3 regions of the Arthrobacter sp. 05T410 genome follow, and region 1 is predicted to be linked to each of the others. Evidence: riboswitches for the same ligand, from Rfam matches in the RefSeq annotation. Region 1 holds a riboswitch; each other region holds the start of a gene.

Region 1 (3,264 bases):
CCGGCTCGGCTTTGGCCCAGGCATTTAGACATTCGGACTGTCAGGCCTTCGGACCCCCCGGATCGCCCTGCCCAACGGCGCTGCCGGAATTTCCGGACTTGCCGCCGGCATTTGCCGGGACCGCGAAAGTCCTCGCCGCCCGTGACCCGGCGACGGCGCCCGCGGCTATGGTGACCAGCGCTCCCACCAGCAGGGCCGCGGCCTCGCCCGGGAGCAGGACCTGAAGCTGCGTGCCGATGCTCGCCGCAGCCACCGGTACGCCAAGCTGGGCCGCCGACAACACCCCGAGCGACAGCGGGAGTCCCAGGAAAGCCAGGTCGGCGTGGGCCAGCAGGGCCCCGGCCCCCAGCAACAGGCCGAGGGCCATCATGTCCGGGTGCCCGGCCAGGTCCCTTAGAGTCAGCGATGCACCCAGCCACACGAAGAAGAGCGGACCCAGGAAGCCGTCGCTGAGCGCGAACAGTTGCCGGGCCAGCCGCCGCGGTTCGCCGACCGCAGCCATCACCAGGCCGAAAGAAAAGCCTGCCATCATCACAGACACATTGCTCCACGTCGCGACACCGGCCAGGGTGAAGAGCACGGCCAGCTGGATCCGTAGCTCCAGGGCAAACTTGCGGCTTTCCGAGAGCCGGTGCACGCGCCGACGGATTCCCTGGCGCTCCAGCCAGCGCAAGCCGACAAAGAGCACTACCGCGCACCCGGTCACCGCGAGGACACCCAGCGCCGCCTGGACTGCGTGGGGCGGATCCACCAGGAGCGGCAACGCCACAATGCAGGCTGTGTCGGCTATTGCCACCTGCGCTGTCATAGCGACGACATCTGGCCCGCCGAGGCGCAGGGAATCGACGATTGGAAGCACCAGGGCGGCCGACGAGGAGGCCAGCAGCACGACGTAGAGGGGAGCATGTCCAGTCCCGAACAGCAGTCCGATGCCGGTTCCGATCACCACCGCTGCCGCTGCGGCCACCATCGCCCGGCGGGAGCCTTTGCCGAGGGCGCCACGGATGTGCGGATCCCGCACGGGAACGTGGGTGCCTGCCACGAACATCATCAGCGCAAACCCGATATTGGCCAGCAGGGTGAACGTCGGGTCCGCGGGGTCCACCAGGGCCAGGCCTGAGCGCCCGATCGCGATGCCGGCCAGCAGCTCACCCAGCATGACAGGCAAGTGCCAGCGCGCCGGCAGGGCCAGCAGGGGTCCAGCCAAGGCGATGACGGCGATCAGCGCCAGCGACAGGAAGGTCACGGTTCGCGGCGGCCGGCCGGCGTCGGGCCTGACCGCCGTTCCACCACCGCATAGGCCTTGCCGTCCAGGAAAGCCCAGTCGTTGACAACCATGTACCCGAGCGCGTCCACCCGGTCATTGAGGATGTGCTCGTCGAAACCCCCGTCGCGCGGTTCCGCGTCCCATGTGCTCACGTGGACGTCCCCGCCGTCGAGGATCAGCAGCTCGGTGTTGACGTCGAAATCCTCTTGGGGCTGAGTGCTCAACTGGCAGATGGCGACACAATGGCTGTTCATTTTCGGGCCTCCGCTTCCGGTGGTGCTGATGGCATCATCCTATGTTCGGAAACGGCGCCGCCCTATGGGCAAATTGCGGCCCGGCATCACGGCTCCGTTACCTGAATGTGACTTTCGGGTGCGGTTCGCGCTACGGTTGATGAGTGCCTGTTGTCTCCGATACGGGCGCTCCCCAGCCGATTGCCTAACTCTGCCGCGGCCCGGGGGTAACTCGCATCAACGTCCGGCAGAGACGGGGAAACCACTTTTGATCTGCTGATATGCAGGTCTTGGGGTGAAGCCGCACAGTGCCCGCAACGACGGGCCCGGGAGTGCGGCCGGGTGCCTCCCATCCGAATCCGACAGCTCACCTCGCAGGCATTGGGAGAGGCTACATTTTTCATGACTTCAGTCAATACTTTTGCGCGCCATGCCGCCGTCCTCGCCGCCGCATCCGGCCTGGTCCTGACCAGCGGAATGGCCGCCAACGCCGCCACCGCCCCCGTGCAGCGTGACTCTGCTCCGGCGTCGACCGTCGACGTCACCGGACAGGTCAGTGCCCCCGTCAGCGCCGATTCAAGCGTCAAGATCAGCTTCGAGCGCCCCGCAGTGGATTCTGTTGCCGCGCCGGTCATCGAACAGCCCGTCGCACCGGCTCCGGCTCCCGCTGCAGCCCCGGCGGCAGCGCCCAAGGCTCCGGCCAAGCCGGTCATCCAGGTGCAGGCCGCTCCGGCAGCAGCTCCGGCTGCAGCGCCGGCTGCAGCGCCGGCCGCGGGCGGACGCAACGCCATCATGCTCTCGGCCGCCTACAGCCAGGTGGGCATCACCCAGGACTGCACCGCCATGGTGGAAAAGGCCCTTGGCGCCGCGGGTAAGCCCGTTGGCGACATCGGTCCCCGCGCGTTCCTTGGCCTTGGAACCGTTGTGGCGACGCCGCAGCCCGGTGACATGGTGGTCCAGTCCGGCCACGTCGGCATCTACGCCGGCAACGGCCAGGTGGTCAGTGGCGGCATGAACGGCAAGAACCAGACCATGGTCCACCCGCTGTCCTGGCTCACCGCGACCGGCGGCGTGACGTTCGTCCGCGCCTAAGCCGCACGGCCCCGACCCGGGGCCAGACAGTCCGGAAAGACCGGCGCTCGAGTTCCCTTGGGGGCAACTCGACCGCCGGTCTTTCCTGTCTTCGCATTCGGGAGTCCGGGATCCCGATGGCATATCTTTCCCCGGCGGATGGACCTCAGGGATTCCCGCTGCCCATGAGCGGAAGCATCAACTTCATGACGGTTCCCTCGTCGCCCGTCGCGGCCACCTCGACGGTGCCCCCGGCCGCGACGGCAATCTCCCGGACCAGGGCCAGGCCGATGCCAAAGCTCCGCTGTCCCTGTGAGGTGCCGGTGCCGGCCGTCCGCACGAACCGGTCAAAGATCCGGGCCTGATCGACGCCGGTGATTCCGGTCCCGGAGTCCGCCACCGTGATCACGGCGCGCTTCTGCTCGATTGAGGTCGTGATGGACACGCGGCCGCCCGGAGGCGTGTGGGCCAGCGCGTTGTCCGCTAGGGCCAGCACGGCACGCCGCAGCGCATTCTTCTCGATCCGGGCCAGCGGCCGGGCATCGGCAGAGAATTCCAGACGCACCTGGCGCTGCTCTGCCACCTGCTGGAGGCTGCCGGCGACGCTGGCGGCAGCGTCGGCGAGGTCGGCAGGGGGCGAGGAACGGTCCGGGGCCTCCGCGGTTGCCGCGAGGAGCAGTTCGTTGACAATCC
Region 2 (3,264 bases), on a different contig from region 1:
GGACGATTCGGGCAGGCGCCCCGACCCCCTCGAAGCCCGGGGACAGGGCGTCGGGACGCTTAACGCACGGATAGTGGACGGCGAAGTCAGCAGGGCCGGGTTCCTGGCCGGGGACGGCGCGGTCAAGAGCCTCTCCCCCGCCGACAACAAGGTTCTCCTGGCCCTCACCCCGAGCGGCGTGTCCGTGGACCGCAGCCTTTCGGCCGGCGCCTACCGGCTCACGGCGGCGCGAACACCGTACGGCGACGTGATTGTGACCGGACTCCCGCTGGCAGAAAAACAAAACACCCTGGCCTCCCTGGTCTGGACCATGGTGGTGGTGTCCGCAGGCGGGCTCGTGCTGATCGGGCTCGCCGGCACGGCCCTGATCCGGCGGACCATGAAGCCGCTGGAACAGCTCTCCGAGGTTGCCACCAAGGTCTCCCGTCTCCCGCTGGACGCCGGCGAGGTGGCGCTCGGGGTCCGCGTCCCGACGTCGGCGGCCCATCCCGGAACGGAAGTGGGCAGCGTGGGCTACGCGCTGAACAAGATGCTGGACAACGTCTCCAACGCTCTCGAGGCGAGGCAGGAGAGCGAAATGAAGGTCCGGCAGTTCGTCGCCGACGCCTCGCACGAACTCCGCACCCCGCTGACGGCCATCCGCGGCTACACGGAGCTGATGCGGATGACCGAGCATTTCACCCCCGACGGCGAGAGGTCCCTCGCCCGTGTGCAAAGCCAGTCCGAGCGGATGACCACGCTCGTGGAGGACCTGCTGCTGCTGGCGCGCCTGGACGAGGGACAGCCGCTCAAAATCTCCGACGTCGACCTCACCCAACTGGCCATCGAGACGGTCAGCGATGAGAAAGTCATGGCCCCGGACCGCATCTGGCAGCTGGAACTTCCGGACGAGCCCGTGGTGGTGCGCGGTGATGCGACCCAGCTCCACCAGGTCCTCGCCAACCTGCTGTCCAATGCGCGCAAGCACACGGAACCCGGGACCAAGGTGGTCACGGGCGTCATGCGCTCGGCTGACGGCAGCGCCGTGGTCACCGTGACAGACAATGGCAGCGGCATCGCCCCGGAATTTATCGGCCGGGTCTTCGCCCGCTTCACCCGGGCCGACGCCTCGCGCACCAATCCGGCGTCGAACCCCGCAGCCGTCCCCGCCGATTCTGCCGTCGCGACGGCGAGGGTCGGGTCCGGGGTCGCGGCACGCTCGTCCTCCGGCGCCGTTTCCGGCAGCCGCGGAGGTCACGGCACGGCGACCGCCGCGCCGACGTCCGAGGGCACCAGCGGGTTGGGCCTGTCCATTGTCCAGTCGATCGTGGAGGCCCACGGAGGAACAGTCGAGGTCACGTCCCGGCCGGGCCGCACGGAGTTCGCCGTGCGGCTGCCCGCCTCGCCGCCGCCGGCGTAACCGGAACGGCCGCCGCCGGCGCAAACGACCCGGACGGTCGACCGGTGAGCCCGGCGCAACCCGACACCCCGGCACTGTGACTCCTGTTACCAAAATGTGACTTAAGCGGCCGGGTCCTGTAGCGTCGTTAGCGTGCGCCGCCATCGGTGCCGCATATCCGGACGGACGCCAAACTCTGCCGCTTCCCGGATTCCGCTGGACCAGGCAGAGGCGGGGGACCCAGAGTTCCCGGGCAATCTGCTTTCATGCGCCCTCGGGGTGAAGCCGACACGTGATGTTCCGTGCGGCCGGATGACCTCATCCGAACCCGACAGCTAACTCCGCCGGCGTTGAGAGGCCACCATGACTGAATTCCAGGTACAAACACGCCCTGACGGCGGTTCGCATTCCCGCTCAGTTGGCGCCGCCAAGTCGCGCCACCGCGCCGAACCGGTCAAGCAGGCATCCGCCCTGTCGCGGTTCGCCGCCGGGCTCGGTGTAACCGGCCGCCGTGCCGCCGTCGTCACCGCCGCGTGCGCGCTGCTGCTGGGTGGCGGCGCCGCCAGCCAGGCGGCAGAGCCGGGCGCCCACACGGCGAATGTTGCGAGCCAGACGGCCACGATCGCCGACCCGCTGGCCAAGCTCAACTTCGAGCGGGTCCAGGTGGCTGGGCCGACCGCTGCCACGGAAAAGAACGTGGCTCCCCAGATCTCGGAGGTTAAGGCAGCCGAAGCGCTGATCCACGCGCCCGCTGCTGCCGCACCGGCAGCCGCGGCAGCACCTGCTCCGGCACCCGCGGCAGCCCCCGCACCTGCTCCGGCTCCCGCGGCAGCCCCCGCTCCGGCACCGGCAGCCGCTCCGGCACCGGCACCGGCAGCCGCGCCGGTCGCAGTCGACGACCCCGCCGGCGCGCAGGCCTACGCCGCGTCCCAGCTGGGAAGCTATGGCTGGGCACCCGGCCAGATGCAGTGCCTGCACAAGCTGTGGACCAAGGAATCCGACTGGAAGACCACCGCCACGAACGCCAGCAGCGGCGCCTACGGCGTGGTCCAGTCCCTGCCCGCCTCGAAGATGGCGAGCGCCGGCGCCGATTACATGACCAACTACCGGACCCAGATCAACTGGGGCCTGAACTACGTCAAGTCGCGCTACGGTTCCCCCTGCGGTGCCCTGAACTTCCACTACGCACACAACTGGTACTAAACCGGCACTAGCCGCCCCCGCCCTGGAGGCCCCGGATCCGCATGGATCCGGGGCCTCTTTGCGTCTCCACGGCCGGACCGGCCCCGGCGGCCCGGACTTCCACAGCCCCCGCACAGCTTGACCCTAAAGCCTTCATATGGGCCGCCGGGAAAGTTGAGCCATGACATTCACAGACCAGGCCACAGGAACCCTGCCCCGCTCCACGGCGACGCCGGCCGGCCCGGCGGCCCCCGGGGCACCCTCGGGGCTTGCGCTGGCCGACGCACCCGTCCCGGGCCCGATCGCTGGGGCCCTGACCGGCCCCGGCGGCCGGCGCACGGCCATTGATACGCGCGCCAGCACGCCCCTGCTGGACGTCACCATCCCGGTCTCTAACGAGGAACGGGACCTCGAGGCCTGCCTGCGCCGGCTCCACGCGTACCTGCTCGGCGCCTTCCCGCATTCCTTCCGGATCACCGTGGCGGACAACGCCAGCACCGACGGAACGCTCAAGGCCGCGGAACGGGTAGCCCGCGAGCTGCGCGAAGTGACGGTGGTCCATATGGCAGAAAAGGGCCGCGGAAACGCACTCCGCAAGGTGTGGCTGGCCTCGCCGTCGCCGGTCCTGGCGTACATGGATGTGGATCTTTCCACTGATCTGGCGGCCCTCGGCCCGCTCCTTGCCCCGCTCATTTCCGGGCACT
Region 3 (3,264 bases), on a different contig from region 1:
GTCCCCGATATCGAAGGTGCCCTGGAGCTGCCGCCGGAGGTTGCCGCGCACGTCTTTGTAACAGTCGCCTGACCAGCCACTACGCGCCGGTCATGGGACGACCCATGAGTTGTCCACAATTGCGGTTACGGATTTATTACCGGGCGGCTTAATCGCCTATAGTTAGTGCCCAGTACCGATACCAAAGCGTTACCTGATCCGAAGCCGAGCCCTGCCAGCGGATCAGTCGCAGAACTACCTCCTGGCAGGGGCGGGGGAACCACTTTCGGCTGCTACTTCGGCAGCCTTGGGGTGAAGTCCGTCAGCGGCAAGCAGCTTCCACCGAAGGATCCCCTGGGGATGCATCTGTGCGTGGCTGCTTGCAACGGCGGACCGGGTCTTTGATCTCTCTGACCCGAATCCGACAGCTAACTTCGCAGGCCATCCAGAGAGGAACCGTTCTTGACCACCCAGACCTCCAGGGGCCGTCGCCGCGCGACCGGTCCCGCTCCGGAGCCGCGTCCCGTCGTCGCACACACGGCCGAACGCCCGCGGGACGTGCACCGGGATGAACGCCGTCGCCGTCGCAGTCCGTTCCGCCAGGTCACGGACTTTGCCGCGGCCAGCGGGGTCGGGCAGAAGGCCGGGATCGCCCTGGCCGCAACTGGTCTGGTTCTGACCGTGACGGTCCCCGTCACGAGCCCGGTGATGGCTTCGAATCCGGGCGGGTCCGGCGCGCTCTCCGCTGCCGTGCAGCCGGATGTCACCGCTGCCGCCGCCGCCAAAGTCGACTTCAACCGCACGGCCGTCACCACGAAGGGCGATCCGGACGGGAAACTCAAGCAGCTGCTGAGCGCCCAGTCTGTGGGCACCATCACCCGCGCGGCATCGGCCGGCACCCTGGGTGCGCCGCTCGACCAGCTGGTCACGGCCTCGCCCTTCGGCTACCGTGTCAGCCCCATTACCGGGGGCGCGGGGGAGTTCCACCGCGGTCAGGATTTCGCCGCCCAGTGCGGCACGGCGGTCCACGCGGCCGCCAGCGGCACCGTGACCTTCAACGGCTGGCATCCCTTCGGCGGGGGGAACCGCGTGGTCATCGATCACGGCAACGGCCTGGAGACCACGTACAACCACCTGTCCTCGGCCTCGGTCAAGGTCGGCCAGAAGGTTTCCCGCGGTGACGTCGTCGCCATGAGCGGAACCACCGGCGCCTCCACGGGCTGCCACCTCCACTTTGAAGTGATGGTCAACGGCGATGTCGTTGACCCGCTCGGCTGGCTCTGAAAAGACGATGGGCTGCTCTCAACTTCCTGTGACACGCCGTGATCTGAATGTGACATTGGATCCGGACTGCTGTAGGGTTTGAAGCACGCCAACTTTTCCGAAGTTGGCGCTCTTGAGTGGATTGCCTAGCTCTGCCACCGCTCAAGGTCCGTTCGCATTACATCGTCTGGCAGGGGCGGGGGAACCAATTTTGGCCTTCGAAAGAAGGCCTTGGGGTTAAGTCGTAAAGCTTCCCAGGAAGCAGCGCGGCCGGGTGACTCCCATCCGAATCCGACAGCTCACCTCGTAGGCATTGGGAGAGGCTACTTTCGTGTCTTCACGCCACAATTATGCGCGCATGCGCACCGGCGAGGCTCTGTCGAGCCCGCTGGAATCCACATCACGTGCCGCCCTTGCCGGCGCCCGGATTGGATCACGTTCCGCAGGCTCAATCTCTAGCGAGCCCGGACAGCATGCAGTTTCCGCTTTTGGCGCGTCTTCGCAGTACACCCTTCGCTAAGTAACCCATTTCGGGGCGATCCGGCGTACCCCCAAGATGCCGGAGCGTCCTCAGTCCGTGCCCGAAAGCGCGCGGTCCAAGGATCACGAAAGAGAGAACTTAATGACTACTCGTGCAAACGTTGCACGGCACCGCGCCGAGGTCACCAAGACCAACTCGCTGGCTGTTATTGCTAAAGCTGTCGGCGACAACGCCGGCGGCGTGGGCCGTCAGGCCGCGGTCATCGCCGCAGCTTCCGGTCTGGTCCTGACCAGCGGAATCGCAGCCAACGCTGCTGAAACCAATGTTCAGCGCGAATCCACCTCCGCTTCGGCCCTGGAAGTCCAGTCCGCAGCTCCGGCCACCATCTCGGCCGCTTCCACCATCGCGATCTCCTACGAGAAGCCCGCCGTGACCACCACGCCGGCTCCCGTTGTCGAGGCTCCCAAGCCCGTTGTCAAGGTCCAGGACGCCACGGCCACCCGCGCCGGCGGCACCGAGCTTGGCGTCAGCGGCGGCGTCGCTGCCCAGGCCCCCGCCGGCATCGGAAGCGGCGCAGGCGCGACCATCGCCGCCGCTGCCTACGCACAGATCGGCGTGGCGCAGGACTGCACCGCCCTCGCCACCAACGCCCTGGCCGCGGCAGGCATCCACTACCACGGCTGGCCGGCAGGTTACCTGTCCCTGGGCCGCACCGTGAGCGCCGCCGAGGCACGCCCGGGCGACCTCGCCTACTACCAGAACGGCGGCGTGGGCATGGCTCACATCGCGGTCTACGTCGGCAACGGCATGGCAGTGCACGGCGGCTGGAACGGCGGCACCACCGCGCTGTACAGCGTCAACGTCGGCTCCGGCCCGGTCTTCATCCGCGTCGGCGCCTAAGCACGAACCCCAGCATTCCAAAAGACCCCCGCCTCCCGGCGGGGGTCTTTTGCGTTGCTGTGCAGTGAACTTTCCGCGCCGGGGACCGCGCCGGTGAAAAAACATTCGGTGATCCGGCACTTGAGTGTTTACTCTTGTGTTGTCGATCCATAGCCCGACCATGCAGAGGGCAGCCGGCCCTCGTGCCGCTGGCGGGTGCGGCCGTGAAGAGGTATGCGGATGCGCACTCTCGTTCTGAATGCTGGATATGAACCGCTGGCGGTCATCACCTTCCGCCGGGCGCTCGTCCTTGTCCTGACCGGAAAGGCCAGCGTGGTGGCCGAAGGGGACGACCCCGTGGTCGGCCCCCAGGACATTTTGGGCCGCCCGTCCGTGATCCTGCTGAACCGCTACATCCGGCCCAGGTACAACACGATGACTGCGGTGAGCCGCCGCGGCGTGCTGCGCCGGGATGCCCACCGCTGCGCGTACTGCGGCAAGGCTGCCCACACCATCGACCACATCCAGCCCAAATCGCGGGGCGGGGCCGACTCCTGGGAGAATCTGGTGGCGGCGTGCCTGCGGTGCAACAACGCCAAGAGCGACCATACGCCGGCGGAGATGGGCTGGAAGATCGGTTTTGTTCCGGGCCCGCCAAAGGG

The links. A riboswitch is a leader RNA that binds a small molecule or an ion and turns the genes downstream of it on or off. The one in region 1 is predicted to bind cyclic di-AMP.
Region 2: it holds a riboswitch for cyclic di-AMP, as region 1 does, so the genes downstream of both, AC1DFR_RS21285 (aggregation-promoting factor C-terminal-like domain-containing protein) here and AC1DFR_RS16505 (hypothetical protein) in region 1, are expected to answer to the same signal.
Region 3: it holds a riboswitch for cyclic di-AMP, as region 1 does, so the genes downstream of both, AC1DFR_RS12530 (NlpC/P60 family protein) here and AC1DFR_RS16505 (hypothetical protein) in region 1, are expected to answer to the same signal.

The regions. Positions count from the first base shown of each region.
Region 1 is NZ_JBFTLP010000015.1:49,182-52,445, reverse strand. It holds gene AC1DFR_RS16515 (cation:proton antiporter) at 41-1,246, opposite strand; gene AC1DFR_RS16510 (hypothetical protein) at 1,243-1,491, opposite strand; cyclic di-AMP (ydaO/yuaA leader) riboswitch at 1,693-1,895, shown strand; gene AC1DFR_RS16505 (hypothetical protein) at 1,903-2,592, shown strand; gene AC1DFR_RS16500 (sensor histidine kinase) at 2,738-3,264, opposite strand, start outside.
Region 2 is NZ_JBFTLP010000032.1:19,200-22,463, forward strand. It holds gene AC1DFR_RS21280 (sensor histidine kinase) at 1-1,399, shown strand, start outside; cyclic di-AMP (ydaO/yuaA leader) riboswitch at 1,583-1,742, shown strand; gene AC1DFR_RS21285 (aggregation-promoting factor C-terminal-like domain-containing protein) at 1,742-2,581, shown strand; gene AC1DFR_RS21290 (bifunctional glycosyltransferase family 2/GtrA family protein) at 2,742-3,264, shown strand, end outside.
Region 3 is NZ_JBFTLP010000008.1:23,210-26,473, forward strand. It holds gene AC1DFR_RS12520 (iron-dependent transcriptional repressor DtxR) at 1-72, shown strand, start outside; cyclic di-AMP (ydaO/yuaA leader) riboswitch at 223-437, shown strand; gene AC1DFR_RS12525 (M23 family metallopeptidase) at 442-1,263, shown strand; cyclic di-AMP (ydaO/yuaA leader) riboswitch at 1,400-1,569, shown strand; gene AC1DFR_RS12530 (NlpC/P60 family protein) at 1,865-2,623, shown strand; gene AC1DFR_RS12535 (HNH endonuclease) at 2,843-3,264, shown strand, end outside.